One region of the Kocuria sp. APC 4018 genome, then DNA from elsewhere that is predicted to be linked to it. Evidence: riboswitches for the same ligand, from Rfam matches in the RefSeq annotation. Region 1 holds a riboswitch; each other region holds the start of a gene.
What was found. A riboswitch is a leader RNA that binds a small molecule or an ion and turns the genes downstream of it on or off. The one in region 1 is predicted to bind thiamine pyrophosphate.
Positions count from the first base shown of each region.

Region 2: another riboswitch for thiamine pyrophosphate. It lies ahead of QL985_RS10690 (NUDIX hydrolase); the one in region 1 lies ahead of QL985_RS11255 (3-oxoacyl-ACP reductase).
Region 3: another riboswitch for thiamine pyrophosphate. It lies ahead of QL985_RS05325 (bifunctional hydroxymethylpyrimidine kinase/phosphomethylpyrimidine kinase); the one in region 1 lies ahead of QL985_RS11255 (3-oxoacyl-ACP reductase).

Region 1 is NZ_JASDCY010000080.1:257-8,391, forward strand. It holds gene QL985_RS11250 (LLM class flavin-dependent oxidoreductase) at 1-1,204, opposite strand, end outside; gene QL985_RS11255 (3-oxoacyl-ACP reductase) at 1,206-1,970, opposite strand; TPP riboswitch at 2,016-2,150, opposite strand; gene QL985_RS11260 (hypothetical protein) at 2,344-2,640, shown strand; gene nhaA (Na+/H+ antiporter NhaA) at 3,118-4,485, shown strand; gene nadE (ammonia-dependent NAD(+) synthetase) at 4,493-5,320, opposite strand; gene QL985_RS11275 (enoyl-CoA hydratase) at 5,558-6,340, shown strand; gene QL985_RS11280 (TOBE domain-containing protein) at 6,636-7,037, shown strand; gene modA (molybdate ABC transporter substrate-binding protein) at 7,034-7,876, shown strand; partial or broken gene QL985_RS11290 (ABC transporter permease) at 7,873-8,135, shown strand, end outside.
Region 2 is NZ_JASDCY010000070.1:1,212-12,394, forward strand. It holds partial or broken gene mobF (MobF family relaxase) at 1-278, shown strand, start outside; gene QL985_RS10645 (AAA family ATPase) at 372-2,846, shown strand; gene QL985_RS10650 (hypothetical protein) at 3,338-3,913, shown strand; gene QL985_RS10655 (transposase) at 4,284-4,568, shown strand; gene QL985_RS10660 (IS30 family transposase) at 4,558-5,715, opposite strand; gene QL985_RS10665 (NUDIX hydrolase) at 5,786-6,226, opposite strand; gene QL985_RS10670 (class I SAM-dependent methyltransferase) at 6,227-7,024, opposite strand; gene QL985_RS10675 (thymidylate synthase) at 6,979-7,986, opposite strand; gene QL985_RS10680 (nucleoside 2-deoxyribosyltransferase) at 7,976-8,446, opposite strand; gene thiD (bifunctional hydroxymethylpyrimidine kinase/phosphomethylpyrimidine kinase) at 8,520-9,329, opposite strand; gene QL985_RS10690 (NUDIX hydrolase) at 9,326-9,796, opposite strand; TPP riboswitch at 9,831-9,947, opposite strand; gene QL985_RS12130 (SDR family NAD(P)-dependent oxidoreductase) at 10,030-10,452, opposite strand; partial or broken gene QL985_RS10695 (IS110 family transposase) at 10,681-11,183, opposite strand, start outside.
Region 3 is NZ_JASDCY010000019.1:4,714-15,896, reverse strand. It holds gene ileS (isoleucine--tRNA ligase) at 1-839, shown strand, start outside; gene QL985_RS05350 (folylpolyglutamate synthase/dihydrofolate synthase family protein) at 836-2,206, shown strand; gene QL985_RS05345 (DUF4233 domain-containing protein) at 2,252-2,695, shown strand; gene ndk (nucleoside-diphosphate kinase) at 2,811-3,224, shown strand; gene QL985_RS05335 (vitamin K epoxide reductase family protein) at 3,350-4,006, opposite strand; gene QL985_RS05330 (Rne/Rng family ribonuclease) at 4,434-7,547, shown strand; TPP riboswitch at 7,638-7,731, shown strand; gene QL985_RS05325 (bifunctional hydroxymethylpyrimidine kinase/phosphomethylpyrimidine kinase) at 7,719-9,407, shown strand; gene rplU (50S ribosomal protein L21) at 9,678-9,989, shown strand; gene rpmA (50S ribosomal protein L27) at 10,034-10,288, shown strand; gene obgE (GTPase ObgE) at 10,442-11,183, shown strand, end outside.

The DNA.
Region 1 (8,135 bases):
CGAGGTCCACGAAGTCCGTGAGCGAGTCCGGCTGCACGGGCGGCATGAGGTTGAAGCCGTCCGCGCCGCCGTTCTCCAGCCACTCCTGCATCCGGCCCGCGATGGACTCCGGGGTGCCCACCATGGTGCAGTGGCCACCGCCGGCGGCCAGACGTCCGAGCAGCTGGCGGACCGTGGGGTGCTCCGCCTCGATGATCCGCAGGATGGTCCCGTAGCGGCCCTGCGGTCCGGTGAACTCCTCCAGGGGCGGCAGCGGGGGAACGGGTGCGTCCAGGTCCCAGTCGGAGCAGTCCTGCTCCACGAACGTGGAGAGCTGCGCGAGGGACTGCTCCACGGGCAGCAGCCGGTCCACGCGCTCCTGCTTGGCGAGGGCCTCCTCGTGGGTGCGGCCCACGTAGGTGACCAGCCCGGGCATCACGACCACGGCCTCCGGGTCGCGCCCGGCCCGCGCCACCTCCGCCTTGACCGAGGAGTAGTACTCCTGGGCGGCGGGGAGGTCGTAGGCCACGGCGTAGATCCCCTCCGCGAAGTCCCCGGCCAGGGCCTTGCCGGGACCGGACGCACCGGCCTGGAACAGCACCGGCTCGCCCTGCGGGGAGCGCGGGACCGTGAGGGGCCCGTCCACCAGGAAGTGGCGGCCCTCGTGGTCCAGGCGGTGCAGCTTGGAGGGGTCCGCCCACTGGCCCTCGGGGTCCGCGGTGACGGCGTCCTCGTCCCAGCTGGCCCACAGGGCGCGGGCCACCTCCACGAACTCGCGGGCGCGCTCGTAGCGCTCGTCCTTGGGTGGCATGGCCCGATAGCCGTGGTTGCGGGCCTCGTCGTCCCACATGGAGGTCACCACGTTCCAGCCCGCCCGGCCGCCCGAGATGTGGTCCAGGGACGCGAGCATCCGGGCCGCGTGGAACGGCGTGAAGAACGTGGAGGACACTGTGCACACCAGGCCGATGCGCTCGGTGGCGCGCGCCATCGCGGACAGGGCGGTCAGCGGTTCCAGGGACCAGTGGGGTCCGCCGGACACGTCGCCCACGCTGTGGCCGTCCGCGAAGAACACGGCGTCGAACAGGCCGCGCTCGGCGGTCTGCGCGAGCTCCTCGTAGTAGCTGATGTTCGTGAGGCGGTGCACCGAGGAGTTGGGCGCGCGCCACGCGGCCTGGTGGTGGCCGGCGCCGTAGAGGAACGCGTTGAGGTGGAGGCGGCGGGCCATGTCAGTCCATCACCAGCCCGCCGTCGACCACCAGGTTCTGGCCGGTGACCCCGCGGGACCAGTCCGAGGCGATGAACAGGGCGGTGTCCGCGAACTCCTCGGGGGTGGTCACGCGGCCCAGGGGAGTGCCGGCGGCGATGTAGTCGAAGACCTCGTCCGGGGTGGCGGCGCTCGCGTCCGTGGTGCGCAGCAGGCCGCCCGAGATCATGTTCACGGTGATGCCCTGCGGGCCCAGGTCCTTGGCGGCGGTGCGGGTGAGGGAGAGCAGGGCGGCCTTCGCGGCGGTGTAGTCGTGGTAGGGGACCACGGGGTTCTGGAAGAGGTTGGTGCCGATGTTGATGATGCGGCCCTCGCCGGCCTCCGCCATGCCTGGGGTGACCGCCTGCATCACGTTGAGAGCGCCCACCACGGCGCCCTGGAACTGCTGCGTGAGGTTGTCCGCGGTCAGGTGCTCCAGGGTGGGGCGGGCGTCCCCGTTGAAGCTGAAGTCCACCAGGGCGTTGTTCACGGCCACCGTGATCGGCGCGCCGAAGTGCTCCCTGGCCTGGGTGACCATGTCCCGCATCTGCTGCGCGTCGGTCACGTCCGCCTGGACCGCGAGGGCCCTGTCCTCCCCGAGTTCGCTGACCAGCGCACGGGCCCGCTCCTCGCTGGAGTGGTAGTTCACGAGGACGCGCGCGCCCTCCCGCGCGAACGCCCGGCTGAGGTGCTCCCCGAGCCCGCGGGCTCCGCCGGTGACCAGGACGATGGTGTTCTCGATCCGCATGCTCACTCCTGTGGCTCACGGCGAAGAAAGCGGTGCGCCACCTGCGCGGTGCGACCGTGACATCCCTTCGCCAGTACTAACTGGACAGGTTCGACGGGTGTCATCTCAGCCGCCTTGTCCTCGCGCTCCGTGCGCCCGGTGGGCGGGGAGGGAAGGGTGGCGGCACCCCGTGTCACTGGTGGTCAGTGTAGTCAGGGAGGTTTGGCGAGGATCAAGTGAGCGGATTGACCGAGAAGGATGGGGTCGCAGGGAACCCTGATAGGAAAGTGGTGGGACCGATTGGCCGGTGCTGGGCGCGGCGCACGGCAACCAGAACGGAGACGGGTGAATGTCAGACCGAACAGCCGCTTCACGGGCAAGGGACGTTGGATGGGTGCTGTGGTTTGCCGCGTTGCTCGTCTGGATCGCGGGGCTCGTGGCCGAGCGACTCCTGCACTTCGGATCCCTGTCCTGCGAACTGGGCGACGGAAGCTCGATCTACGGTGAGCCGGGGTGGAGCTGGGTGCCACTGGGCCACACGTGCACCTGGGAGAACGTGGGCGGCGTGACGGTCGTGGACGAGCCGTCCATGATGACTCTCGTACCGCTGCTGGTCCTGTTCCTGTGGGGAATCAGCCTGATGACGGCCCGCATCGTTGAGGTGCGGTCGCGCCGCCACTCGCCGTCGTGACTTCTGGCGAAGGGCTCTTTTCAGGAAAGACCGCTTGTCATTTCCTGGCGCGCGGCACCGCCGGCGGATCCCTCCCCGTCTGGAACAAGGGTGACGCGTGGTCCCCGATCATCTGGTTGATAGCTTGAGGCCATGAATATAGCTATGTGGGTGGCCATCATTGTGGGGATTTTCCTGGCGGGCGGTCTGGTCTGGTTCTTCGCCCGAAAGGACGTCTTGGGGTCCGCCGAGGACAAGAAGAGAGGCAACCGCGATTCGACGGATGCTCCGCCTCGCGACCTCTGATCGGGTGCCGGACAACGGCGCAGGTTCTAGGGGTATCAGTCGGGTGCGCCCGCCTCTGCAGCTGGGACCCAAGGTCATGATGGAAAGCACGGGTGCGCCGCATAAAGGCGCCCTGCTACCCTTACTGGCTGGTGTGCCGGGAAGTCTGGTCGGCGGTAATGAGCGTGATGCCCGTCGACACTGGAGTGATCCATGCCCCTGCACCACACGTCCACCCCTGCCCACCGTGAGCCCGGATCCCCGGAGCCCGTGGCGCAGGAAGAGTCCTCCGGCTTCGTCTCGGAGCCCGGTTTCTTCAACCATCCTGAGCCGCCGTGCGAGCCCGACCACCCCTCGGGTGGCGTCCTCTCCCGGCTCCAGGACGTCCTGCGCCGCGAGACCGTGGCTGGCATCCTCCTCGTGGTTGCCGCTGTCATCGCCCTCGTCTGGGCCAACTCGCCCTTTGTGGAGAGCTACTTCGCCCTCCGTGACCTCGAGGTCGGCTACGAGCCGTGGCACCTGAAGCTCAGCCTCGGCACCTGGGCCGCGGACGGACTGCTCGCCATCTTCTTCTTCCTCGTGGGCCTCGAGCTCAAGCGCGAGTTCGTCTCGGGTGATCTGCGGGACCTCCGCAAGGCGGCGGTGCCGATCGCGGCGGCCGTGGGCGGCGTCGTCGTCCCCGCGCTGATCTACGCCGCGGTGAACGCGACGAACCCCGAGACCCTGGGCGGCTGGGCGATCCCCACCGCCACCGACATTGCGTTCGCCGTGGCGGTGCTCGCGATCGTGGGATCGCACCTGCCCAGCGCGCTCCGCCTCTTCCTGCTCACGCTCGCGGTGGTGGACGACCTGCTGGCCATCACCATCATCGCGGTCTTCTACACGGACGAGGTGCACGTGCTCCCGCTGCTCCTCGCGCTCGTCCCGCTGGCCGTGTTCGGGCTGCTGGCGCACCGCTTCCCCCGCTTCTTCGCCCACCGCACGTGGGCCGCGTGGGTGATCCTGGTGCCGCTGGCCGTGATCACGTGGGCCCTGGTCCACGAGGCCGGGATCCACGCCACGGTCGCCGGCGTGCTGCTCGGCTTCGCCGTTCCCGTCATGGGGGCCAGGGCCTCCGGGGAGCCCGTGGAGCTCGCCGAGCACCTGGAGCACCGCGTGCGGCCCCTGTCCGCCGGGTTCGCGGTGCCGGTCTTCGCGTTCTTCTCCGCGGGCGTCGCGGTGGGCGGCTGGGACGGATTGACGACGGCGCTCGCCGCCCCCGTCACGCTCGGCATCATCGCGGGCCTCGTCCTGGGCAAGCCGCTGGGCATCATTGCGGCCACATGGCTCACCACCGTGCTCACCGGGCGGAAGCTGGACCCGTCCTACAAGTGGATCGACCTGGTGGGGATCGCGCTGCTGGCCGGGATCGGGTTCACGGTGTCCCTGCTGATCGCGGAGCTGAGCTTCGACCCGTCCGCGGCCGCAGGGGACCAGGCCAAGGTGGCCGTGCTGACCGCCTCGGTGCTGGCGGCGGTGCTGGCCGGTGGGCTGCTGGCGGTCCGCAACCGCCGGTACCGCAGCGCATCCCTCTCCGCTTGAGGAGGGCTCAGCCCTCCCGCCACCACGCGTCCGCCGGGGTCACCGGCACGGTGCGCTTGTGGCGGGAGCGCAGGAAGATCTGCTCCAGCTTCTCCGCGACCTCCACGGGGACATCCTTGCCCTCGAGGTAGTCGTCGATGTCCTCGTACGTGAGGCCCAGCTCGTCCTCGTCCGTGCGCCCGGGGTTGTCGTTGAGCAGGTCCGCGGTGGGGACCTTCCCGACCAGCCGCTCCGAGGCCCCCAGGTACTCCAGCAGCTGCCGGTTCTGCCGCTTGTCCAGCCCGGCCAGCGGCAGGAGGTCCGCGCCGCCGTCCCCGAACTTGGTGAAGAACCCGGTGATGGACTCCGCCGCGTGGTCCGTTCCGATCACCAGCAGGTTGTGGTCCCCGCCCACCGCGTACTGCGCGGTCATGCGCACGCGGGCCTTGGTGTTGCCGCGCGTGAAGTCGGTGAGCTGCTCGCCGGTGGCCGCGGCGTAGGCGGCCTCGAACCCGTCGACGGCCGGAGCGACGTCGTACGTGAGCACCCTGTCCGGCTCGATGAAGGCGAGCGCGGCCTGCGCGTCGTCCTCGTCCTGCTGGGTGCGGTAGGGCAGGCGCATGGCCACGAACTCCGCGGGGATCTCGTCCTCGCGCAGCTTCTCCACGGCCAGCTGGGCGAGCCGTCCCGCGAGCGTGGAGTCCACGCCGCCGCTGATGCCCAGCACGAAGCCCCTGGTGTGCGTCGCCCGGAGGTAGTCGCACAGGAAGTCGACGCGCCGCGCCGCCTCCGTCTCCGGGTCGATCCGCGGGGCCACCCCGAGCTCGGCGATGATCTGTGCCTGCAATTCACGCATGCCGCCATGCTAGCGACCGCGTGTTTCAGGGGTGTGACGGACCCCGGCCCACGACGCCGCTGGGTCGCCTCGGCGAGTCCCTCACCGTCACCCCGCACCTGGCCAGGATGGCAGGGGCGCATCATGTGCGGCATCTGTCGTGTCAACAGAGGGTCAGCGTTCCGGGCCGAATGCGGTGGTGGACCGTCACCCGTGCGTGTGAGGCGGGGAACAGCGGCGTCGTGAGATGCTGGCCACATGACTGAGAACACCTACGACACCATCCTGGTCCGCCGCGAGGGACGCGTGGGCGTGATCACGCTGAACCGTCCCGTGGCGCTGAATGCGCTGAACGTGCAGACCATGACCGAGCTCGTGGCGGCCGCCACCGACCTGGACCGCAATTCGGAGATCGGTGCGATCGTCCTGACCGGCTCCGAGAAGGCGTTCGCCGCGGGCGCCGACATCAAGGAGATGGGTTCCAAGACCGGTTCGGACATGTACCGCGAGGACTTCTTCTCCGCGTGGGACACCTTCGCCCGGCTGCGCACGCCGAAGATCGCGGCGGTCGCGGGCTACGCCCTGGGCGGTGGCTGCGAGGCGGCCATGATGTGCGACATGATCATCGCCGCGGACACCGCCAAGTTCGGGCAGCCGGAGATCACCCTGGGTGTCATCCCGGGCATGGGCGGCACCCAGCGGCTGACCCGCGCAGTGGGCAAGGCCAAGGCGATGGACCTCATCCTCACCGGCCGCCAGATGGACGCCGAGGAGGCCGAGCGCTCCGGACTCGTCTCCCGTGTGGTCCCCGCCGACTCCCTCATGGACACCGCGCTGGAGGTTGCCGCGAAGATCGGTTCCATGTCCAAGCCGGTGGCCCAGCACGCCGTGGAGACCGTCAACACCGCGTACGAGACCACCCTGGCCGCAGGACTGCAGTACGAGCGCCGCGTGTTCCACGGGTTGTTCTCCACCGCGGACCAGAAGGAGGGCATGGCGGCCTTCACGGAGAAGCGGAAGCCGAACTTCTCCCACGAGTGAGCCCGGACTCCGTCCTGTGGCGCAGATGATGTGCTGACAGTGCACGCGCAGACGACGCCGCTCCCCGGAAGGTGGGGAGCGGCGTCGTCGTTCCCCCGGGGGGATGCTCCTGGGGTGACCTGCGCGCCTGGGGTGGTCTGCATTAGCGGAGCAAACGCAGAAATGCGGCCGCGGATCTGCTTTTTCTCCACTAGGCAGCACCATCGGCCGGCTGCCGACCGGCGGGGCACCATCTGGGTCCGCATCTGCGGGTCTTTCTGACCCCGGGGCCCGCACCTGCGGATATCATGGCCCCATGACCTTTCTCCGCGTGGCCCAGGCCGCCTCGTTCATGGGTGTCAGCGACGACACCGTCCGGCGGTGGATCGACCAGGGTGCCCTTCCCGGGCACAAGGACGGGACGGGACACCTCGTGGTGGACGGAGCGGACCTCGCTGAGCTCGCTCGCCGCACGGCGGTGAGCCCCGAGGATCCCGCGCGCGTGAGCAGTTCTGCCCGCAACAGGCTGGTGGGCCTGGTGGCCGCGGTGAAGTCCGACCCCGTGATGTCCCAGGCGGAGCTGCAGTGCGGTCCGCACCGAATCGTGTCGCTGATGAGCACGGAGGCGGTGGAGGACCTCGGGCTCGCGCCCGGTTCCGTGGCCACGGCCGTGGTGAAGTCCACGGCGGTCATCGTGGAGACGGAGGGGCGCAAATGATGGCGTGCGCAGAGCAGAAGATACCGGGCACCGCGGGTAGACGCCGCCTCACCGCCCTCGTGGCCGCTGCGGGTCTGGGCACCCTGGTGCTCACCGGCTGCGGTGGGCAGAGCGGGGGAAGCAATGCAGCGGCGTCGTCCCCGGAGGCCGGGGCCGGGGGCGGGGACAAGACCCTGCGGGTGTCCGCGGCGGCCTCCCTGACCCAGTCCTTCGACCAGCTGGCGGAGGAGTTCGAGAAGGACCACCCCGGCGTGAGCGTGGACGTGAACTACGGCGGGTCCTCGGGGCTCGTGCAGCAGCTCACGGAGGGCGCGCCCGCGGACGTGTTCGCCTCCGCGGACCAGAAGAACATGACCAAGCTGACGGACGCGGACCTCGCCCAGGGGGAGCCGAAGATCTTCGCCACCAACGTGCTGACACTCGTGGTGCCCAAGGACAACCCGGCGGGAATCAGGAGCATCCAGGACGTGCTGGGCAAGAACGTCAAGCTCGTCACGTGCGCCCCCGAGGTGCCGTGCGGTGCCGCCACCCAGAAGGTGGAGCAGGCCAACGGTGTGGAGCTGGCGCCCGTGAGCCAGGAGAACGCCGTGACGGACGTGCTCGGCAAGGTCACCAGCGGTCAGGCGGACGCCGGCATCGTGTACGTCACGGATGCCAAGGCCGCCGGGAACAAGGTCACGACCATCGACATTCCCATGGCGGATGAGGCGATCAACAACTACCCGATCGTGGCCCTGAAGGACTCCGAGCAGCCGGAGCTTGCCGCGCAGTTCGTGGACCTCGTCACGGGTGAGCAAGGGCAGAAAGTGCTGCGGGACGCGGGCTTCGGCGCCCCGTGACGCGCCGGTTCTCCGCGACCCCGCGGTGGGTTCTGCTCCCGGCGGGCGTGGGTGCGCTGCTCATCCTGCTGCCTCTGGTGGGGATGCTGCTGCGCATTGACTGGGCGCACCTGGGGGAGCTGCTCACGAGTGAGTCCTCGCTCGCCGCGCTGTGGCTGAGCCTCCGCACGGCGGTGGCCTCCACCGCGCTGTGCGTGGTCCTGGGCTGTCCGCTGGCCCTGGTGCTGGCACGCTCCACGGCCCGGGGCCTCACCGTGTT
Region 2 (11,183 bases), on a different contig from region 1:
CCAGCGCCGACGGTCTCCAGCTCACCGACCGCAACGCGCGCATCGAACTGGCAGGCGTCCCGGACGAACTCATCAACGAGTTCTCCACCAGAGCGCGGGCGATCGAGGCCGAAGCCGACCGACTCATCGCTGCTTGGACTGAAGAGCACGGTGCCCGACCATCGGAGGGTGATCTCCTGGACATCCGTCGTCAGGCCACCCTCGCCACCCGCGAGGCCAAGGACCACGACGACCACCGCAGCCTTGAACGCAAGAGCGCCCAGTGGCGCGACCGCGCCTCGGACCTCGGCTTCAACCCGGCCGCAATCGTCTCCCGCACGATCGCCCAGCAGCCGAGCATCACGACCGCTGAGACCATCCAGCCCGACACGATGACCCAGATCGCCCAGCGCGCGATCACGACCGTGTCCGCCCAGCGTGCGACCTTCACCCGCGCCAACGTTCACGCCGAGATCTCCAGGGGCCTCGCCGCCGTGCGGTGCCACACCCCCGAAGATCGAGACCAGCTCCTAGATACCGTCACGGACCTCGCCCTGGACTCCACGGTCCGGCTCACCCCGCACCGCTACCAGTCCCCCGATCAGCACCACCCAGGCCTGTCCTCTGGAACGGACCACGCCTTCAACGACACCGCGGCCTACGCGACCCCCGAACAGCTCGATGCCGAAGCCCGGCTCATCGACGCCGCCACCAACAACCAAGGCCCCGTCATCTCCGACACCACCCGGGCCGAGGCCGTCCTGGACAGCATCACCGTCGGCGACGGGCACTCCCTCGCAGATGATCAGCGCCGAGCCGCATTGAGCATCGCCACAGCTCCTCAATCGGTCAGCGCCCTCATCGGCCCAGCCGGCACCGGCAAGACCACGTCGCTGTCCGCACTGCGCCAAGTCTGGGAAGACCAGCACGGCACAGGCTCGATCGTCGGGCTCGCCCCCTCAGCCGTCGCCGCCTCCGTGCTCAGCAAGGAGATCGACATCCCCACCGACAACGTCACGAAGTGGCTCTGGGAATCCGCCGGCCCCGGCGCCCAACATCGCCAAGAGCAGCTCGACAAGGCCCGAGACGAGATGACCCTCCTTCTCGCCCACCTGGACGACTCACCCTCGGCCGCGCAGCAGAGAACGATGCGCCGCCTCAACGCCACCATCACCCAACTGGAGACCACCCAAGACCGCTACACCATGCGCCCGAACCAGCTCGTCATCGTCGACGAAGCCTCCATGGCCGGCACCCAAGCCCTCGATCAGCTCCGCGACCAGGCACAGCACGCCGGAGCGAAGATCGTTGCCGTCGGAGACCCCGCACAGCTCAGCGCAATCGAAGCCGGCGGAACCCTCGGATGGATCGAACGCCACCAGGACCGACCCGACGTCACCGCCGCCACCCTCAGCAGCGTGTGGCGCTTCAAGAACGACTGGGAGGCCTCCAACTCCCTTGCACTGCGCGAAGGCCAGCACCACGCCATCGACACCCTGATCGAACACGACCGCATCACCGGAGTCGCCGACCCCGACGACGTCGAGACCACGGCCTTCCAGCAGTGGGCCGAAGCTCGCACACAGGGCTCGGCCCTGCTCATCGCCTCCACCAAGGACTCCGTCGACCGCCTCAACGCACAAGCCCAAGCGCTCCTGCGCTCCGAAGGCGAAGTCGACGGCACCCATACCGCCGAGCTGTCAGCCGGTACCGTCGCCGGAGTCGGTGACCGCATCCTCACCCGCCGCAACGAGCGTGCGGTGCTCGACGACCACGGAGAGTTCATCAAGAACGGCGACCTGCTGACTGTGACCCGCGTCCATGCTGACGGGGCGCTGGAAGCCGCCCGCGACAACGGTGCCGCCGTCCATCTGTCGCCCGAGGTCCTCGCCACCACGCAGCTCGGCTACGCCTGCACCGCTCACCGCTCCCAAGGCGCGACCGTCGATCGAGCCATCACCGCCGTCGATCCCTCGACGACGTCGCGAGAGACCTTCTACGTCGGCATGACCCGCGGCCGCTACTCCAACACCGCGGTCCTGCCCATCCCAGACAGCGACGGTCAAGACACTCAGACCGACACCCCGGACCCCTGGAAGATGATCCGGGAGATCACACCCAAGACCGTCCGTGATCAGCTCGTGCGCGTCCTGGACCGCTCCGACACCGACATGACAGCCCACGAAGTCCGCGATCATGCCCACGGTTGGGACGCCGATCTGCCCCGTCTGACCGACGAGCTCCGGTACGCGGGACAGGCGATCGCCACCCGTCAGGCCGTGGAATGGGTCGAACGCTCCCACGGCCCGGAGACAGTCACCTCCTGGGCCAATAGCGAGCACTGGCACGCGATCATCAACGAGATCGCCCGCGGCCACCGCGTCCCCGAAGAACCAGCCCCGGAGACACCCCGCGAGGCCCTGGCCGCAGTCAAGGCCGCAGACCTCCAGCCCCGCTCCACCCGCCACGGCGGCCTGGCGGTCCCCACCTCCGACAACGACGCCGAGACACACACCGTGCGTCAGGTCCTGGACAAGATCTCCGATCGCCTCACCGTCCTGCGAGCCCAGACCCACAACGAGCCCTGGCGCTCCTCCCTGGCCACCGAACCGACACAGCGCATCGACGCCGCCCTGATCGCCCGCCAGGCCTGTGACTGGGACGACCCCGACACCGTCCTGCCCGACACCCCTCCCCAGGACCGTCGAGCAGCCGAGGCATGGCAGAACTTCCACGACTCCGCGACCCAGCCAGACCAGACCACCACACCGGAGCCGACGCCGTTCCCCGACGACCAGCGTCACGTCCACCCCGAGAGCCCCGAAGTCATCGACACGACCACCGGCCCGGAAGGAGCCCACCTCTGACCAGCACCACCTCGGGCAGGTGTCCCATTTGGGACACCTGCCCACCATGTCTAGACACAGCTAACACACAGGATAAGATCAGGGGGTTCCTGGCCCCTCAGCCAGGAACCCCCTGCGGCCCAAGGTCTTACCCCAGATCGATCCATCTGGAGTCCCCCAAGACTGCCTTGGGCACCGCGGAACACTACCACATGCATACGCATAGAGTAGTCGGTGACATGTTCTTCCATGTCACCGGCAGGGTCGGTCGGCGCCTCCCTTGACCGGCCGACCCTCCACTTCCTCGATTCACCGGCCACACGACGGCCCCGCAACCCAGAGATTGCGCCCTAAACCCGCGCGGATGATCACCCCCCTACCCGCGCCACGGCCGTGCTCTTGTGAGACCTGTCACGTTTGTTGCGCCAGGCGTGACAGTTGGTGCATTCTTCAGCATGTACTTACCGAGGCTCTGATGACAGAGCCACGGCCCCGCAGCTCGAGGAGCCTCCGTGACCCACTCCGCCCCCCAGATGCCCCGCAGAACTGCGCTGACCGCGGCAGCCTGGTCCGCGCCCGTCATTGCCCTCACGACTCCTGCTCCTGCCGTGGCTGCATCACCCCGGCCAGGTCTGCAGGGGGTCGTGACGGTACGGAAGTCCTGCAGCACTACCGCCCCTGGCAGTCTGCTGACGATCGACGGCCGCGGGAGCTACCCCGACCGCGGGCTGTGGGTCGAAGGCGCCACCAGCTCCACGACCATCACGTCACCGAGCATCACGCTGTACTTCCCGACCGCTTTGGGAACCATCGCCTGGCAAGAGATGAACACGAACAGCAACTGGTCCCGCCCAGTCGTGGACACCGCAGTGCCGCAGATCGCGAACCTCACCGCGTACACCATGCGGTACTCTGGCGCCTTCACATACTCCGCAACGAACGCCGTAAAGATCGCCACAGGCCAGCCCTATTTCCAGGCCACCATCAGCTACACCGCCTGCTCGCAATCCCTGACAATACATTCACTGCGTCGGGTAACGATCGACGGCAAGCTGGAAACCATACAACGCGGTCCTCTACTCCTGTAACCCCATCCGTCATATGCACCCGAACACCCCAACGGAAGGACAGACATGGACACCCCGAAAACCGACACCAACACACCGACCGCAGCACCGAGCCCAACGCCCGAACCCACCTCGGCACGCGAAACTCCGTCGGCGACAGCCGAGCCATCGGCAACTGCTACACCCAGCAGCGGCACTGACGCTCCAAATATCACCAACAGCATCCTCATCTGAGCACCACAAACTGAACCACTGCAAGGCAACAAGCCTCGAAATCACTAGTTCAACTAATTACTAGGTGTAGGAGGGCATGACGTTGTTGACTAGAGCCGGTGTGCGTGAGTGAAGCGCCCTGGGTTTGGTTCCGAGCTTCCTGAAGGAGAATCGGATCATGCCCAAGAAGTTCACCCCCGAGTTCCGCGAACGCGCCGTGCGGATGGTCTTCGACCGCCAAGCCACCGAGGGCGGACCACGCGCGGCCTCCATCCGAGTCGTGGCCGAGTCGCTGGGCTGCGGCCCCGAGACCCTGCGCGCCTGGTGCAACCAAGCCATCACAGCAAGCAAGGCGACACCGGCACCCGCCACTGACGAGAGCCTGGGCGAAGAGAATCGCAGGCTGCGTCGAGAACTCGCCGAAGCCCGCCGCGCCAATGAGATCGGCGGATTCAAGCGGTGAGCGCAAGGAACTCTGCGAGCTTCTCTGATGGTGTCAGATAGCCCAATGTCTTCCGAGGGCGCCCGTTGAGACTGTCCTGGATCATGTCGAGTTCCCTGCGGCTGACGACGCTCAGGTCGGTGCCTTTGGGCAGGTACTGGCGCAGCAGGCCGTTGGTGTTCTCGTTGCTCCCCCGCTGCCAGGGCGAGTGAGGATCGCAGAAGTAGATCGGAATGCCCGTGGCGGTAGTGAACGCAGCATGCTTGGCCATCTCCGCGCCCTGGTCCCAGGTGATCGTTCGGGCCAAGGAGGACGGCAGCTTGCTGACCGCCTCGCGCATTGCTGCCTCGACCTGCTCGGCGCTCTTGCCATCGGGCAGGTGCAGCAGCAATGTCATCCGTGTCGAGCGCTCGACGAGCGTCCCGACAGCGCTGCGGCTGCCCTGACCAAGGATGAGGTCACCCTCCCAATGCCCGGGCACTGCACGGTCGTCGGCTTCGGCAGGGCGCTGGCTGAGCATCACCATGCCGGGGATGCGGCCACGACCCTCGATGGCCCCGCGAGGCTTGCGAGCCGTCCTTCCGGACCGCAGGCACCGGGCCAGTTCACGGCGCAACTCGCCTCTGCCCTGCACGAACAGCGACTGGTAGATCGTCTCGTGGCTCACACGCATCTGCGGATCATCGGCATGATCCAACCGTAGGCGCACCGCGATCTCGTCGGGCGACCACAACTGCTCCAGCCGACTGGCGACCTCCTCGAGCAGTCGGCCGGGCCTGAGCTTGAACGGCTTCGGCCGACGAGTCTGCTGGCGGGCACGTTCATGTGCGCGCCAAGCCGAGTATTCGCAGCGGCCTCCGCCGCGCTTGACCTCACGGCTGATGGTGGACACCGTTCGCCCCAGCTGCCCGGCGATCGCGGTGAAGGTATCGCCACGATTGATCCCCAGAAGCATCTGCTCGCGCTCATCGATCGTCAGGCAGCCCTGGCGTGGTTTCCAGCCGAGCGGTTTGGCATCGAGGTGCCTGCCGCTCCGGGCCATGACCCCGACCAGCGGCGCGCTGCAGCCGATCTCCTTGGCGATATCGACCAGCCGCCAGCCCCTCGCGTGCAACCTGAGCGCCAGCTGCTTCTGCTCCCGGCTGAGATGACCGTGCTTGCCCTGCATCCGGATCCTCCTGTGGTCAGTGACTGTCCCATCTCACAGGAGATGTTGCGCTGACCGCTTGAATCCGCCCTTACTTTGGACGCTCTTGTTGCTCGCGTTCCAGCTCGAGTGCGGTTTCGGCGATAGCGCGGACGTCGAATGTTTGCGCCACCGGTATCGCATCCATTTCATCGAGAGTGAACCACGCCGCCTCGAGCGCATCATCGCCCGAGACCGGTTCCCCCCGTTCCCATCGGCAGAGCACCGCGATCAGAACATAATGCAGATCGTGGTCGGCATCGATGACGTCGACGGCATCGAAGACATCCCCGGGTGTGGCGTGCACTCCTGTTTCCTCGGCGAGTTCGCGCACGGTCGCGACGGTCACGGTCTCGCCGGGTTCGATCTTCCCCCCGGGGAATGCCCAGCGCCCAGCATCGGGCATCTTGGCCCGACGGATGAGAAGTACTCGCCCTTCCCGGACCACTGCCGCCAGTGTCGCCGGTTTCGGATAGGAACGATCGCGTGCCATCTACCCAGCCCCGGTCGTGGGCTCGGAGACCTCTGCGAGGTGGGCTGTGATCTGCATGAACGGCGGATGGTCGATGGGCGACTGCATGCCGACGTCCTCCACCGATTGTGCTCCGCGGTCGGTGACCTGGTCCACTGTGAAACCGGCCTCGTTCAGCACCGCCTCGTAGGTGCTGATGAACCAGTGCCGGTCGACAAGCTCGAGGACCCCGGTGCCGGGGATCTGCAAGCTGACCCTGCGTTCGTCTCCGTCGCGGTAGCGTCTGCCGGGCTCGCCACTGCGGAAGGTCGGGAACGGTATTCCTGTGGCCGCCGGGTTGCTGTCGACGATGAAGAGTGTGCCGGTCGGCGTGAGCACTCGGGCGAGTTCGCGGGCGATAGCTCTCAGTTCCTCGCGTGTGGGCACGTTGATGAACACGAAGCAGCACACGATCGCATCGAATGTGGCGTCAGGGTAGGGTACGTGGCCGCTGTCGATGGTGTGGAATCGTGCCGTCGGTTGCGGGGTCTGCGACCGGGCGAGCGCGACCATGTCGGTGCTGATGTCGACACCGATGACCTGCGCTGTGGCTCCGGCGTCGAGGAGGCGTCGTGAGACTTTTCCGCTGCCGCACCCGTAATCGAGCACGACCGCCTCTCGGCCGCAAGCGGTCTGGAGGTCGTTCACGAGCGGGGTGTAGGCGAGTCGGGTTTCGACATAGTCGTCGTAGGCATCGAACCCTGCTGATACTGCCGGAGTCGTCCATGATGTCGTCACTGCTGCACCGCCCTCACGCTCGCGTTTTCGATGCTGGGCCATCGATTCACGACCAGCTCCCGGTGGAGGGGGTGGAGGTCGCCGATCATCGATGGGTCGACTGGTCGCTGACATTGGATCTGCCGGTGGATCCAGAACAGGCGGACAATGTCGACCCACGCTTCTGGAAGGTCAGACGCCGCCAGTGCGCGGCCTGGGAGCCTGTCTGCACGGATCGACTGCTCCAAGTCCAATACCTGGTGCACCTGGTCCAGGCTCGCTCCCGAGGGTAGCCGTGGAAGTAGGGTGGCTTCCTCCACGATCGTCTGCTCATCGCCGTCGAGGAGGCTGCCCACCTTGGTGAGGTCTTTTTCGTAGATGTGGATCGAGCCGACATTGTGGATGTACACGCCCGGAGCCAGTCCCAGCATCGAGGCGAGGAATTCTTGGACGAACGTGAAGGAGAACGTGTCGTTGAGCAGTCCCATGTAAGCGTCATTGGCGCGCATGAACGCGACCATGTGCAAACGGTCGTCACGGCGCAATAGCTGGAGAGCTAGCGTGCAGGAGACGTCGATGTTGCGGCGGTAGATGTCTTCGGAGTCGTCAAAGATCTGCAGGACGGCACGTTTGCTCGCAGGGTCATCGTCGTTGAGGATGTTGACGATTCGTTCGATCGCGGTCTCGCCGCCGACGTCTCTGAGCAGTTTGGGACCATACCCCGTGCCCGGCAGGCTGAGACCGTCGGGACTGTACCGGCTCATCGAGGGCGCGTAGGTGCGGATGAAGTCGAGGTCGTTCTTCCCCGAGAGATACCACAGTGCTTCGGCGTAGTTGAAGATGATGTTCTGCCGACGCGACCGCGCCAAGCAATATCGCCGGGCGGGGTTGGTCAGGCGCGCGGTGAAGCCGATGATTTCGCGTTCGTCCTGCCCACGGGGACTGTTCTGGTATTCGAACCCGGTGTAGACCTGTCGCAGTGAATCCAGGTAGAGCGTGTGGAGGTCGGGATACTCAGGCTTCACTGACGACTCCTGCCTGCACGCGCTCGATCGTAGCGAGGATGCGTGGCGCGGTGGGCTGCTCGGGATCGATAGTCATCATCTCAACGTAGGCGACCGCTGGGAGGCCCCGGACGAGGAACGCGTACTCAGCTCCCTCTTCGAGGAGCAAGACCATGGGCTTCTTCCAGGCTGAGGCCCACCCGATCTCGATATGCGTGCCCGGGGACGCGGGTGCACCCGGGAACGCGACGAAGACATCACAGGCGGCGATCTCCCTGTAGTCGATGCTTGTGCACTCGCTGGGTTCCATGAACTCACGACCCCAGCCCTCTCTGCGGTGGGCGCAGTGCACATCCCACCCCTGGGCTTCGAAGAAGTCGATGATCGAGGTGTACTTGTCGATCTCGGCATCGCCCATCACATGGGTGTCGGCATCGACGAGAGCTTTGAACGGGCCTGCGAGAAACATCTTTCGCGTCATAGTCACGGCTCCTTTCATGAGTCGAAGTGGTTGGCCCCGAACGCGAGGAACGAGGCGGGGCTGTTCTACATCCCTACCCGCGCGGCCAGAACTGGTGGAAATGGTGCAAAGGACCATGCCCCTGGCCGACGTCGAGGCGACCGCTGGCAACCAGAGCGCCTTGCAGGTAGGTTTTCGCCTGGTCCACACTTTCGGGCACCGAGTGGCCGGGCAGCAGCGCAGTGATTGCCGAGGACAAGGTGCAACCGGTGCCGTGGTCGTTGAGGGTCTCGACCCGGGGAGACGAGTAGGTGGAGACCCCGTCGGGGCCGGCGAGGTAGTCGACACTGACCGTCTCGTTCGTGAGGTGCCCGCCTTTGAGCAGCGTCCACTGACAGCCCAGTCCACGCAACTGGGTGGCTTGGTCCTCCATCTGCCGCAGATTGGTGGCATCCTCGGTATCGAGGAGCACAGCGGCTTCGGGAAGATTCGGGGTGATGACCGTGGCCAGCGGCACGAGGGTGTCCCGGATGGCCGCCGCCGCATCGTCGTCCAGCAGCCTGTCGCCGCTCTTGGCGACCATCACCGGATCCAGGACCACGGTCTCGGCTTCGTGGTGGTGCAGGCGATCGGCGATGACTTCGGTGATGGCGGCGTTGGCGACCATACCGATCTTCACCGCGTCGACACGCACATCGTCGAACACCGCATCGATCTGCTCACCGACGAACGACGGATCAAGGGGCATGAACGAGCGCACACCGCGCGTGTTCTGCGCCACGACCGCGGTGATCACGGCCATGCCGTAGGTGCCAATCGCTGAGAAGGCTTTGAGATCGGCGTGGATGCCTGCCCCACCGGTGGGGTCGGTTCCTGCGATGGATAGGACGTTGGAGATCGTCATGAACACCCTTCCTTCTGCTGCTGTGCGGCGGCGTACCGAGCGACCTCCGCGACATCCTTGCTCAGGGTCACCCGGGCTTCATCGACTTCGTCGAGGGCGAACCAGCGCGCTTCGAGGGCATCGTCGCCAGCGTGGGGTTGCCCCGAGTGCCACCGGCAGAGCACGGCGACGAGCACGAAATGACTGTCCAACGGTCCGTTTTCGTCTTGGCTGAACGCGTCAACGGAGGTCAAGACACCGGTGGCCTTACCGATGATGCTGGTTTCTTCACGGAGTTCGCGTTCGGCGGCTCGGGTGATTGTTTCTTCGAATTCTATCTTCCCACCCGGGAAACCCCAGAATCCTGCATCGGGAGGGTTCGCACGTCGCACTAAAAGAACATGGTCGTCTTTGATGAGGACAGAAATGACCGCAGCCCTTGGGTACGCGTGAAATGAGGAAGTGTCAGGAACGACAGCATTAGACACTGTGACCTCCCATTGTGGAGGCCAGCGAGGGAAAGAAGCCCTGCTAGACCAGTCCCTTCGCCAGCATGATCCGGATCAGGTTCTAGGGTCACCACGCTGACAACGTCCAGTGGTATCTCAGCCCCTTGACGGAACACCCCTCGGTACGACCCGAGTCTACCAGAACGCCGTCACAGATACACCCGGCGCGGATAGGCCGCTGCCGGGGGCTGGTGTTGGGATCGCCTGCGCACCTATCCCAGTGATGTGTCCGTCGCCCTGCTCCCGCAGGACCGGCACCGCTGCCTGCATGAACCAGGGCGCGCCGAAGACGTTGGTGTCGAAGTTCGCCTTGGCCTCGTCGAAGTCGAGCTCTTCGATCGCTCCGGTGTAGCTGTAGCCCGCGTGCCGACTGCAATGTCAATCCGGCCGAAGCGCTCGCGCACCTCTGCGACGGCGGCAAACACGTCCTTCCGGCCCCTCACGTCCAGAGCACGCACGAACACACGCTCCCCGAACCGATCGGCGAGCTCCGCCAGGGGCTCCACTCCCCGCGCCGTCACCGCGACGCTGTCTCCTCGCTCCAGGGCAGTTTCTGCCCAGATCCTGCCGAGATCTCTGGACGCCCCCGTGATGAACCACACCTTCGCTACCAGGACCACTCTCCTTGACGACACTAATGACGCGACCGCGCCATCGTCCGCGACGTCGTCCAGGCCAACCTCACGATCGACATAGTTCGGGCCGCATTCATCCCCGTGCTGGTCTGGGGGGGGGTGCCCCTATGTTTTAAGTCAAGGGGAGCCGCCAGATTCTTCAAGAATATTCGGTAGGAGTCGAAAGGCAGGGATGATCGGTCTGGGAACCAGCTCCCGGACTGATCTGGTACTCCGCTACGGTTCGGTTCAGGCGGCGGTCGCCACCTCGGGTGTATGGAAGTAGGAGCCGTCGCGCAGCATCGCATACAGCACGTTGCAGCGCCTGCGCGCTAACGCGATCAGGGCTTGGTTGTGCTTCTTATGTTCGGCCCGTTTCTTGTCGTAATACGCCCTCGACAGCGGGTCTTTCAACGCCGCGAACGCGGATAGGAACAACGCTCGTTTGAGGATCTTGTTCCCCCGCCGGGACGAGTGATCTGCTCGGATCGAGGTTCCCGATCGCCATGTCACCGGTGCCAGTCCGGCATACGATGCGAGGTGTCCGGCTGATTCGAAGTCCTTACCCACGATCTCAGTCAGGATCCTCGCAGCAGTCCTGACGCCGACTGCCGGCATCGACGTCAGGAGTTCGAAAAGCGGATGCGCCTCGACCAATTCCTCGATGCGCACCAGTACCTCATCCCGCGACGATCGTGTCTGCGCCAACGACGCGGCCAGCTGGGGCAGGACGAGGCCGGCGGCGTCGGTAC
Region 3 (11,183 bases), on a different contig from region 1:
TGTGCCGCGTGGCCGCCCCGCTGCTGCCGCTCGTCACCGAGGAGATCTGGCGCGGGCTCACAGGCGGGCGCTCGGTGCACCTGACCGACTGGCCCGACGCCTCCCTGTTCCCGCGCGATGAGCAGCTGCTCACCGCCATGGAGCGCACGCGCGCCATCTGCTCCGCGGGCTCCGCGCTGCGCAAGGCCAGCAGCCTGCGCGTGCGCCAGCCGCTCGCTGGCATGACCGTGGCCGTGCCCGGGGCGCAGGCGCTCGCGGGCACGTTCCAGGAGATCGTCGCGGACGAGCTGAACCTCAAGTCCGTCACGCTGGTGGACGCGGACGAGGTTTCGGCCGCCGACTACGGCATCTCGCAGGAGCTCAAGGTCAACGCGCGCGCCGCCGGTCCCCGGCTCGGCAAGCAGGTGCAACAGGTCATCCGGGCCACCAAGGCGGGCGACTGGTCCGTGACCGAGGACGGCGGCGTCGTCGCCGGCTCGGTGGCGCTGGAGGAGGGCGAGTACGAGCTGGTCACGGTGGTCGACGACGCCGCGGCGTCCTCCGCGCGCGCCGTCACCGTGCTGCCCGGCGGCGGTTTCCTGGTGCTGGACACCGAGCTGACCGACGAGCTGCGGGCAGAGGGCGTGGCCCGGGACATGGTCCGTGCAATCCAGCAGGCCCGCAAGGATGCCGGGCTGGTGGTCTCGGACCGGATCCGCACCACGGTCCACGCCGACGCCGCGACGCTGGCCGCGGTGGACGCGCACCGCGAGCTCGTGCAGGGGGAGACCCTCACCCGGGAGCTGGAGCTGGTAGAGGCCACGGACCTGGACGTCACCGTGGCGGTGGTGGACGCATGAGCGGCGCCACCGAGCACGAGAACTTCGCGTCCGTCGAGGAGATCTACCAGGGGCTGCTGGCCCGGGCGCCGGAGCACAGGATGGCGCCGCGCCTGGACGCGGTGCAGCTCGCGGTCTCCGCGCTGGGGGACCCGCACCGCAGCGCCCCGGTGGTGCAGGTGACCGGCACCAACGGCAAGACGTCCACGGCGCGGATGGTCGAGTCCCTGCTGCTCGCGCACGACCTGCGGGTGGGCCGCTACACGAGCCCGCACCTGGAGCGCGTGACCGAGCGGATCAGCATCGACGGCGAGCCCGTCTCCGACGAGACGTTCGTGCGGATCTACACGGAGATCGCCCCGTACCTGGACCTCGTGGACCGCCACCTGGAGGGTGAGGGCGCCCCACGTCTGACGTACTTCGAGACCCTCACGGTGCTGGCGTTCGCGGTGTTCGCGGACGAGCCCGTGGACATGATGGTCCTGGAGGTCGGGATCGGCGGCTCGTGGGATGCCACCACCGTGGCGGACGCCGCGGTCTCCGTGGTCACGCCCGTCGACCTGGACCACACGGACATCCTCGGTGACACCGTGGAGGACATCGCCCGCGAGAAGGCCGGGATCGTCAAGCCGGACGGGTTCCTCGTGAGCTCCGCCCAGCAGCCGGGTGCGGCCCAGGTGCTGCTCGAGCGCGCGCAGGAGCTGGGAGTTCCCTTCCGCTTCGAGGGCGTGGAGTTCTCCGTGACCGCGCGCACCACCGCCGTGGGCGGGCAGGTCATCACGGTCCAGGGACTCGCGGGCGAGTACCCGGACGTGATGCTCCCGCTGTTCGGCGCCCACCAGGCGCAGAACGCGGCGGTCGCAATTGCCGCGGTGGAGGCGCTGCTGGGCGGTGGCGAGAAGCCGCTGAACCCCGAGCTCGTGAGCGAGGGTCTGGGCGCGGTGTCCTCGCCCGGTCGCCTCGAGCTCGCACGCAAGGCTCCGCCCGTGGTCCTCGACGCTGCCCACAACCCGCACGGGCTCGTGGCCTCCGCCGCGGCCGTGCGCGAGGCGTTCACGTTCAGCAAGCTCAACCTTGTGGTCGGGGTGCTGGGGGACAAGGACGTGGAGACGATGATGCGGGTGCTCGCGGACGAGTACCACGAGTTCGAGCTGGAGCTGTGGTGCACCGCGTCCCACTCCCCGCGGGCGGTGCCCCCGGCGGAGCTCGCGGAGATCGCCGTGGACATGGGTTTCGACGAGGACGTGGTGCATGTGGCCGATCGCCTGGACGACGCGTGCTCCGAGGCCATCCAGGACGCCGCGGCCCGCGAGCAGTTCGACGGCGCGGTGCTCGTCACCGGCTCCATCACGGTGGTGGGTGAGGCCCGTGCGCTGCTCGGCCTGTGACCCGTCGCCCGCACCCCTCGTGACCGCACCCCTGGAAGGAGCCGCATGGCCCGCATGACCAAGGCCCAGCGCGAGTGGCGCCCCGGCCAGCCCAAGAAGCCCCGCTCGATCCGCATGATGTTCGCGTCCTGCGTGCTGTGCATCGAGGCGTTCATCGTGTTCTTCGCCGCGCTCACGGCCTACGGGCTGTTCACGCAGGACTGGAGCACACCCCAGAAGCTGTGGCTCATGGGCGGCTCCGTGGTGCTCGCGCTGCTGTTCGTCCTGCTGTGCGCGGTGCTGCGCAGGCCGTGGGGCTACGCGGCCGGATGGGTGCTGCAGCTCGTGCTGATCGCCACCGGCTTCGTGGTCCCCGCCATGTTCTGGATCGGGGCGCTGTGCGCGCTCGCGTGGTGGTACGCCGTGGTCAAGGGCGGTCGCATGGACCGGGAGAACGTGCAGCGGGCCGAGGAGCAGCGCCGCTGGGAGGCAGAGAACCCCCGGGTGTGAGCCACTCGGGCGGGCGCGACCCCACGAGCGGTCCCGCGTTCGCTAGGCTCGGTCCCGAACCGGGTGCGGGGCCCACCAGGGCTCCCGCACCTCCACCCCGACACCAAGGAGACCCATGTCCCAGCGCACCCTCGTCCTCGTCAAGCCGGACGGCGTCGAGCGCGGCCTCACCGGTCAGATCCTGGCCCGCATCGAGGCCAAGGGCTACACCCTCGCGGAGCTCAAGCTCGTGCACGCCACCCGGGAGATCCTGGAGCAGCACTACGCCGAGCACCAGGGCAAGCCGTTCTTCGAGCCGCTCGTGCAGTTCATGCTCTCGGGCCCGGTGGTCGCCGCGGTGGTGGAGGGCGACCGCGTGATCGAGGGCTTCCGCAGCCTCGCCGGGGCCACCGAGCCCACCACGGCCGCCCCGGGCACCATCCGCGGGGACCTGGGCCGGGACTGGGGCGAGAAGGTCCAGAAGAACCTCGTGCACGGCTCGGACTCCCCGGAGTCCGCCGAGCGCGAGATCGGCATCTGGTTCGCCTGAGCCACACCCGCACCACCACGGCGCGTGCCGAGTCTGACGGCTGGCACGGGCCGTTGGACGGTGAGAACGACGACGGGGCGGCACCCAGCGTGGGTGCCGCCCCGTCGTCGTCGTGCCAGGGGTCGTCAGCCGAGGATTGCCGGCGCGAAGCGGACGGCCACCACGCCGAAGACCACCACGAGCACCGCGGTGCCCAGCAGCCAGGCCCACGCGGTGGAGCCGGCGCCCTCCCGGCCGGCGCCGCCGAGCATTCCGGCACGGCGCATCCGTGCCGTCGTGTGGGCCAGCAGGTAGGTCTGCGCGCACCACACGATCATGCAGTACAGGCACAGGGCGTTGATGTGGAACGTGGTCTGCCACCACAGCCACAGGGTGAACACGGAACCGGCGGCGATCCCGAGCCACAGCAGCCACCAGAACCAGCGGGCGTAGCGCGCCCCGGCCAGCACCCCCACCGCCACGGCGAGCACCACGGCGTAGGCCACGATCCCGATGAACGGGTTGGGGAAGCCGAACAGCTCCGCCTGCGGGGTGCGCATGACCGTGCCGCAGGCCAGCCACGCGTTGATGTCGCAGCTCGCCCGGTGCCCGGCGTCCTGGTACAGGGCCAGCCGCTCGGCCACGAGCTCCGCGGACGCCGCGAAGCCGATCAGGGAGAGGACCACGGCCAGCACCCCCCAGGTGCGGTCCGAGCGCGTCACGGGTGGCGGAACCGTGTCCGAGGGGGTACCGCTCGGGTGTCCCGTGGCGGTGGTGGGTGCGGGGCGGGATGCTGAACTCACGCGCCCGATCGTAGACCACCGGCCGGGGGACGTGCCGCGCAGAGGTGCGCCTCCGGTGGCTCTCACCGCGGTGGAGCTGTGGCGTGCACCACCCGGATGCGCGGCCACAGGGGACGACTGTGAGATACTGGTGCGCGGTCGGTCCTCAAGCCGCACGTGAGACACCGGCCCGGCAGGAGCACCGACAACCATCGGTACGGACCCGCGGCTCTCACAGGATCGAGCGCGTCCGCCACCGGTTAAAGTTCGCGGTCCCACGGACCGAGCGACTCGGGCATCCGCCGGCTTGCGGACAGCGCGCCCCACAGGCCGCGCCCGCGGGTACGACACCGACTTCCGGCGGCCGCGTGGAGAACACCGGCTCGACCGACCGAGCACACCTCGGGCCCGGGTGCGGACGGTGCCCCGAGCAGGAGCACAACTGCACATGGAACCTGAACAGGACACCACCGCACAGACCCCCGAGGCCACGGTGACCCCCGTGGACGGCACGAGCCAGGCGATCGCCACGGCCGCCGCCGTCGACGCAGGCGAGGTCCCCGCCGCCCCGGAGCCCGCCGCCGAGGAGGCGGCCGAGCGGGCGACCGAGGCCACGAACGAAGCAACCGCAGCGAACCAGGCGGACGACGACGCCGCGGCGGGCCAGGACACCGGGTCCCAGAAGACGGAGACCGCGGAGAAGGACGGTGCCGCGGCGGAGAAGGCCACCGATGCCTCGGCCGAGAACACGGCGTCCGAGGACGACGGCTCCGCGCAGGAGAGCACCCAGCCCCCCACGCAGGACGACTTCGGAGCCTTCGGCCCCGGTGCCTCGCTGCTGTTCCGCGCCCCGGACCCGGAGGAGATCCGCCGTGCGGCCGAGGCGCAGAAGGCCCGCCTGCGCGAGGCCGCCCAGGAGCGCGACGCTGAGCGTGCGGCGCACCGCGACGAGGACGAGGACGACGAGAACGGGAGCGTCTCGAGCAGGCGGCGCCGGCGGCGTCGTCGCGGGGACGAGGACATGGAGCTCGTGGACGACTCCGACGGCTCCGTGACGCGGGTGCGCGCCCCGCGCGGCGCGTCCGAGGGCACGGGCAGCGACGAGGTGGTCGGTGTCCGGGGCTCCACGCGCCTGGAGGCCAAGCGCCAGCGCCGTCGCGAGTCCCGCCAGTTCGGCCGCCGCCGCCACGTGATCACCGAGGCCGAGTTCCTGGCCCGCCGCGAGTCCGTGGAGCGCAAGATGCTGGTCCGCCAGAAGGAGGACCGCATCCAGATCGGCGTGCTCGAGGACGGGATCCTCGCGGAGCACTTCGTCTCCCACACCACGCAGGACTCGCTGATCGGCAACGTGTACGTGGGCAAGGTGCAGAACGTCCTGCCGTCCATGGAGGCCGCGTTCGTGGACATCGGACGCGGGCGCAACGCCGTGCTTTACGCCGGCGAGGTGGACTGGGACGCCGCGGAGCTCGGCAACAAGCCCCGCAAGATCGAGAACGCCCTGAAGCCCGGCAGCACGGTGCTCGTGCAGGTCACCAAGGACCCCGTGGGTCACAAGGGAGCCCGGCTCACCAGCCAGGTGTCCCTGCCGGGGCGCTACCTCGTCTACGTACCCGGCGGGTCCATGACCGGGATCTCCCGCAAGCTCCCGGACGTGGAGCGCCAGCGGCTGAAGAAGATCCTCAAGGACCGGCTGCCCGAGGGCGCGGGCGTGATCGTGCGCACCGCTGCGGAGGGCGCGTCCGAGACCGAGCTGACCAACGACATCAACCGGCTGCGTTCCCAGTGGGAGCAGATCCAGGAGAAGGCGGGCTCCACCAAGACCCTGGCGCCGGAACTGCTCTACGCCGAGCCGGACCTCACCATCAAGACGGTCCGCGACGTGTTCAACGAGGACTTCACCGCCATGGTGGTCCAGGGCGAGCAGGCGTGGGACAACATCGAGGCGTACGTGACCTACGTGGCCCCGGACCTGCTGGACCGGCTGCAGCGCTGGACGGAGGACGAGGACCTCTTCGAGCACATGCGCGTGGAGGAGCAGATCCAGAAGGCCCTGGAGCGCAAGGTGTTCCTGCCCTCCGGCGGCTCGCTCGTCATCGACCGCACCGAGGCCATGACCGTGGTGGACGTCAACACCGGCAAGTTCACCGGTTCCGGCGGCAACCTCGAGGAGACCGTCACCAAGAACAACCTCGAGGCCGCCGAGGAGATCGTGCGCCAGCTGCGGCTGCGGGACATCGGCGGGATCATCGTGGTGGACTTCATCGACATGGTCCTGGAGTCCAACCGCGACCTCGTGCTGCGCCGGCTCGTGGAGTGCCTGGGCCGTGACCGCACCAAGCACCAGGTGGCGGAGGTGACCTCCCTGGGTCTCGTGCAGATGACGCGCAAGCGCATGGGCACCGGCCTGCTCGAGGTCTTCTCGGAGCCGTGCGAGGAGTGCGCGGGCCGCGGCGTCGTGGTCCACGACCACCCCCTCAAGGGTCGCTCCACGGCCACCGCGCCGGACCACCGCGGCGGCAACCGCAACGAGCGCAAGCGCTCGCGGCAGAAGCAGAACCAGCCGCAGGACAAATCCCGGTCGAACAACCGGGGTGGCGCGGACGACCAGCAGCAGGCCCGGGACGAGGCCGCCCGCACGGCGTTCGCGAACATCGCGGCCGCCTCCTCCCATGAGGACGATGACGCGCAGGGCGGCTCCCGCGGCGGAGCCGAGCACAAGGACTCGACCGCCCAGCACACGGAGCACGGGAACCGGGGTCCGGAGCAGGCGTCCGAGCACGGTGCGGCGGACTCCGAGAGCGGGCGGCGTCGGAAGAAGCGTCGCGGCAAGCGCAGCCGCGGTCGTGGGAACCAGGGCGAGGACACCGCCACCGAGAACGGTGGGAACGGTGCCTCCGAGCCCCGCGGCGAGCACGCCGCGGGTGACGCCGGGTCCAGCCTGACGATCCACGGTGAGGTCATCGAGCTCCCGCAGGGGCAGAAGGACGAGCGCGCGGAGCAGGAGGCGCTCACCCTGGACTCGCTCTCCGCAGCCTTCTCGGCCGAGGACTCCGGTGAGGACGCGTCGCAGGACCGCACCGGGTCCGGTCGCGGCTCCGGACGGCGGGGCGGCGAGGGCTCGAAGGGCCGCGGGGGACGCTCCGCGGGCCAGCGCGGCCGGGGTCGCGGCAACGGCGCCGCGTCGTCCGACGCCGAGCAGACCCGGTCCGAGCAGCCCGAGGGCTCCGCGCCGGAGCGGGACGCCCAGAAGCAGTCGCCGTCCGAGGGCGGGGCTGGACAGCCGGACCCGTCCCGGCGCGCCACGACGGCACAGCCCGCCGCGTCCACCACGGACACCGCTCCTGCCAGGCGCCGCCGCGGTTCCCGCCGCGCCGTGGCTCCCACGGCCGCACCGGGTGCCGGGAGCGTGGAGACCCGTGAGTACCACGCCGCCGAGCGCTCGGCCACGCGGTTCACCGCCGCGGCCGCGCCCGTGGGCTCGGCCTCCTCGGACGGCCAGCCCACCATCGTGGGTGTGGGCGTGAGCGCCCGGGACATCACGATGACCCCCAAGGGGGACTGACGCCCCGCGCGGCCCTCCCGGGAGGACCGCGGGGGCCACCCACCACAGGAGCGCTCGGACTCGTCCGGGCGCTCCTGTGGCATGATCGGGACCACGTGCACGGGGTGCCGTACGGCGGCTGAGAACACACCCGTAGAACCTGATCTAGCTCGTACTAGCGAAGGGAATGTCGTGAACCCCACGCCTTCTGTCCCCGCCCCCCGCGTCCTCTCGATCGCCGGCACCGACCCCACGGGTGGTGCCGGGCACGCCGCGGACCTGAAGTCCATCGCCGCCATGGGCGGCTTCGGGCTGAGCGTGGTCACTGCGGTGGTCGCGCAGAACACGCAGGGCGTGGTGGCGGTCCACACCCCACCCGTGTCCGTGCTGCAGGCGCAGCTGGACGCCGTCGCGCAGGACGTGGAGCTGGATGCCGTGAAGGTCGGGATGCTCGGCTCGGTGGACGTCATCGAGACGGTGGGGGCGTGGCTCGCGGCCCACCGTGCGCCCGTGGTCGTGATCGACCCCGTCATGGTGGCCACCGCCGGGGGGCGTCTGCTCGCATCCGACGCCGAGGACGCGCTGCGCGGCATCCTGCACCACGCGGACCTGATCACCCCCAACCTGCCCGAGCTCGCCGTGCTCGCGGAGCGGCCCGTGGTCACCACGTGGGACGAGGCGCTCGAGCAGGGCCGGGCCGTGGCGGAGACCTTCGGCACGCGCGTGCTGGTCAAGGGCGGGCACCTGAGCGGGGAGTCCACCCCGGACGCCCTCGTGGTCCCGGGCCGGGCCGAGCCCGTGGCCCAGTACTCGGGGACGAGAGTGGCCACGCGCAACACACACGGGACCGGGTGCTCGCTGTCGTCTGCGGTGGCCACGGTCGTGGCGCGCACGGGGGACTGGGCACAGGGGATCGACACCGCCCGCCGCTGGCTGCGCGGTGCGCTGCGCGCGGCGGACTTCCTGCACGTGGGCCACGGCAACGGCCCGGTCCACCACTTCCACCACGTCCAGGACCTCGTCACGGACCCCGCCTTCGTGGCGGCGGCGTGCGGGGAGGACGACGACGCCGCTCCCGCAGCCTCCCCGGGGCACGGCGCCGCTCCCGCTGTCACCCCGGCACACGGTGCTGCGGTGGCCGGACACACAGCGCAGGCCGCGGCGGGGGACGTGTCCGCGCCTGGTGACGCGGCGGCGTCGTGCGGGGGCACCGAGGATCCCGGCACACGCTTCACCGACGAGCTCTGGGAGGCGAGCGCGCCGATCCGCGAGCAGATCGCGGTCCTGCCCTTCGTGGTGGGGCTGGGGGACGGCACGCTGGAGCGGGACGAGTTCGAGCGCTACCTGGACCAGGACATGCAGTACCTGGACGCCTACTCGCGGGCCCTCGCGCTGCTCGCGGCGGCGGCTCCCGAGGAGGGCACCCGGGGGTTCTTCGCCACGGCGTCGGCCGCCGTGGTCACGGGGGAGTCCGCACTGCACCGCGCGCGGCTGGACGGGCGCGCCCCGCAACAGCCCTCCGGGACCACGAGCGCGTACGCGGACTTCCTGCTCGCCCGCACGGGGCAGGACGGGTTCGCGGTGGGTGCCGCCGCGGTCCTGCCGTGCTACTGGCTCTACGCGCACGTGGGGGCGGAGCTCACGGAGCGGGCGCGCCGCACGGGGCTGCAGGGGCACCCGTTCGCGGACTGGCTCGAGACCTACGACGACCCGCAGTTCCACGCCGCCACGGAGGTGGCCTGTGCCGCCGTGGACCGTGCCGCCGAGCAGGCGGACACTGCCACGCGCGAGGCCATGCGCCGCGCCTTCCTGCGCGCGTGCCACCTGGAGCTCGAGTTCTTCGCGCAGACCTCGGCCGCCACCGCACGCCAGGAGGGCTGATCCCGCACGGCGGAGAGCCCGCGAGTGGCGTGACTTCCGGGGATCGGGTAGTCTGGACTGTCGGTGCCGGACACCGGTGTGCGCATAGTCGTTTTCATGCGCCCGGACACGGCACACTCGGGTGAACTTCCTGTTCTCGGTGCGACAGCCACGCAGAGAGCGGGTCGGTCACAGACCACCGCGGCGTGATGTCTCGACATTCGCAGTCCGGCAGGAGCCCACCCGACCTTTACACGCAGTCCATAGATGTCGAGAGAAGTGAGTTCCCAAGTGGTGTACGCGATTGTCCGCGCAGGCGGCCGCCAGGAGAAGGTTTCCGTTGGAGACCTCGTGACCCTTGACCGCGTCGCTGGCGAGGCAGGCAGCACCGTAGAGCTTCCTGCGCTGCTGCTGGTCGATGGGGACAAGGTCACCTCCGACTCCAAGACCCTGGCCGACGTCAAGGTCACGGCCGAGATCATCGAGAACCTGCGCGGTCCCAAGATCTCGATCATGAAGTACAAGAACAAGACCGGCTACAAGAAGCGCCAGGGCTTCCGTGCTGAGCTGACCACGGTCAAGATCACCGGCATCGACGCCTGATTTCCCGGTCCCCCATACATTTCCAACGAAGGTAGGCACACACCATGGCACACAAGAAGGGTGCGAGCTCTACTCGCAACGGCCGTGACTCCAACGCCCAGTACCTGGGTGTCAAGCGCTTCGGCGGCCAGTCCGTCAACGCCGGCGAGATCATCGTCCGCCAGCGTGGAACCCACTTCCACCCGGGCCTGAACATGGGCCGCGGCAAGGACGACACCCTGTTCGCCCTGGCCGCCGGTGTCGTCGAGTTCGGCACCCGTCGTGGCCGCCGCGTGGTCAACATCCAGACCGCCGAGTAGTCAGTTCTTCCGGACCCCAGGGTCCACCCGCCGTCACCGCAGCGTGACGGCGACCACTGGAGGGTGGGCGCGTCACGCGCTCACCCTCTAGTCTTTTCAGGACAGCCCCGTCTCCCCGCCCCGCGCGGGGGACCCCAGAATCCGAGGAGCCACGTGGCCAGTTTTGTTGATCGAGTCATCGTCCACGCCACGGGCGGCAACGGCGGCCACGGCTGCGTCTCCGTCAAGCGCGAGAAGTTCAAGCCGCTCGGCGGCCCGGACGGCGGCAACGGCGGGGACGGCGGCTCCGTGATCCTGCGGGTGGACGGGCAGTCCACCACCCTGCTGGGCTTCCACCACGCCCCGCACCAGAAGGCGCCCAACGGGGAGCCCGGCAAGGGGGACATGCGCCACGGCTTCAAGGGCCAGGACCTCGTGCTCTCCGTGCCGGACGGCACCGTGGTCAAGGACCGCGAGGGCAACGTGCTCGCGGACCTGCTGGGGGAGGGCAGCGAGTACGTGCTGGCCTCCGGCGGCATGGGCGGACGTGGCAACGCGGCGCTCGCGTCTCCCAAGCGCAAGGCTCCCGGTTTCGCGCTGCTCGGCACCCCGGGCGAGGAGCAGGAGGTGGAGCTGGAGCTGAAGTCCATTGCGGACATCGCGCTCGTGGGCTTCCCCTCCGCCGGCAAGTCCAGCCTGATCGCCGCGATGAGTGCCGCGCGGCCCAAGATCGCCGACTACCCCTTCACCACGCTGGTCCCCAACCTGGGTGTGGTCCAGGCCGGCGACACGCGCTTCACCGTGGCGGACGTTCCCGGTCTGATCCCGGGCGCGTCCGAGGGCAAGGGACTCGGCCTGGAGTTCCTGCGCCACGTGGAGCGCTGCGCCGCCCTGGTGCACGTGATCGACTGCGCCA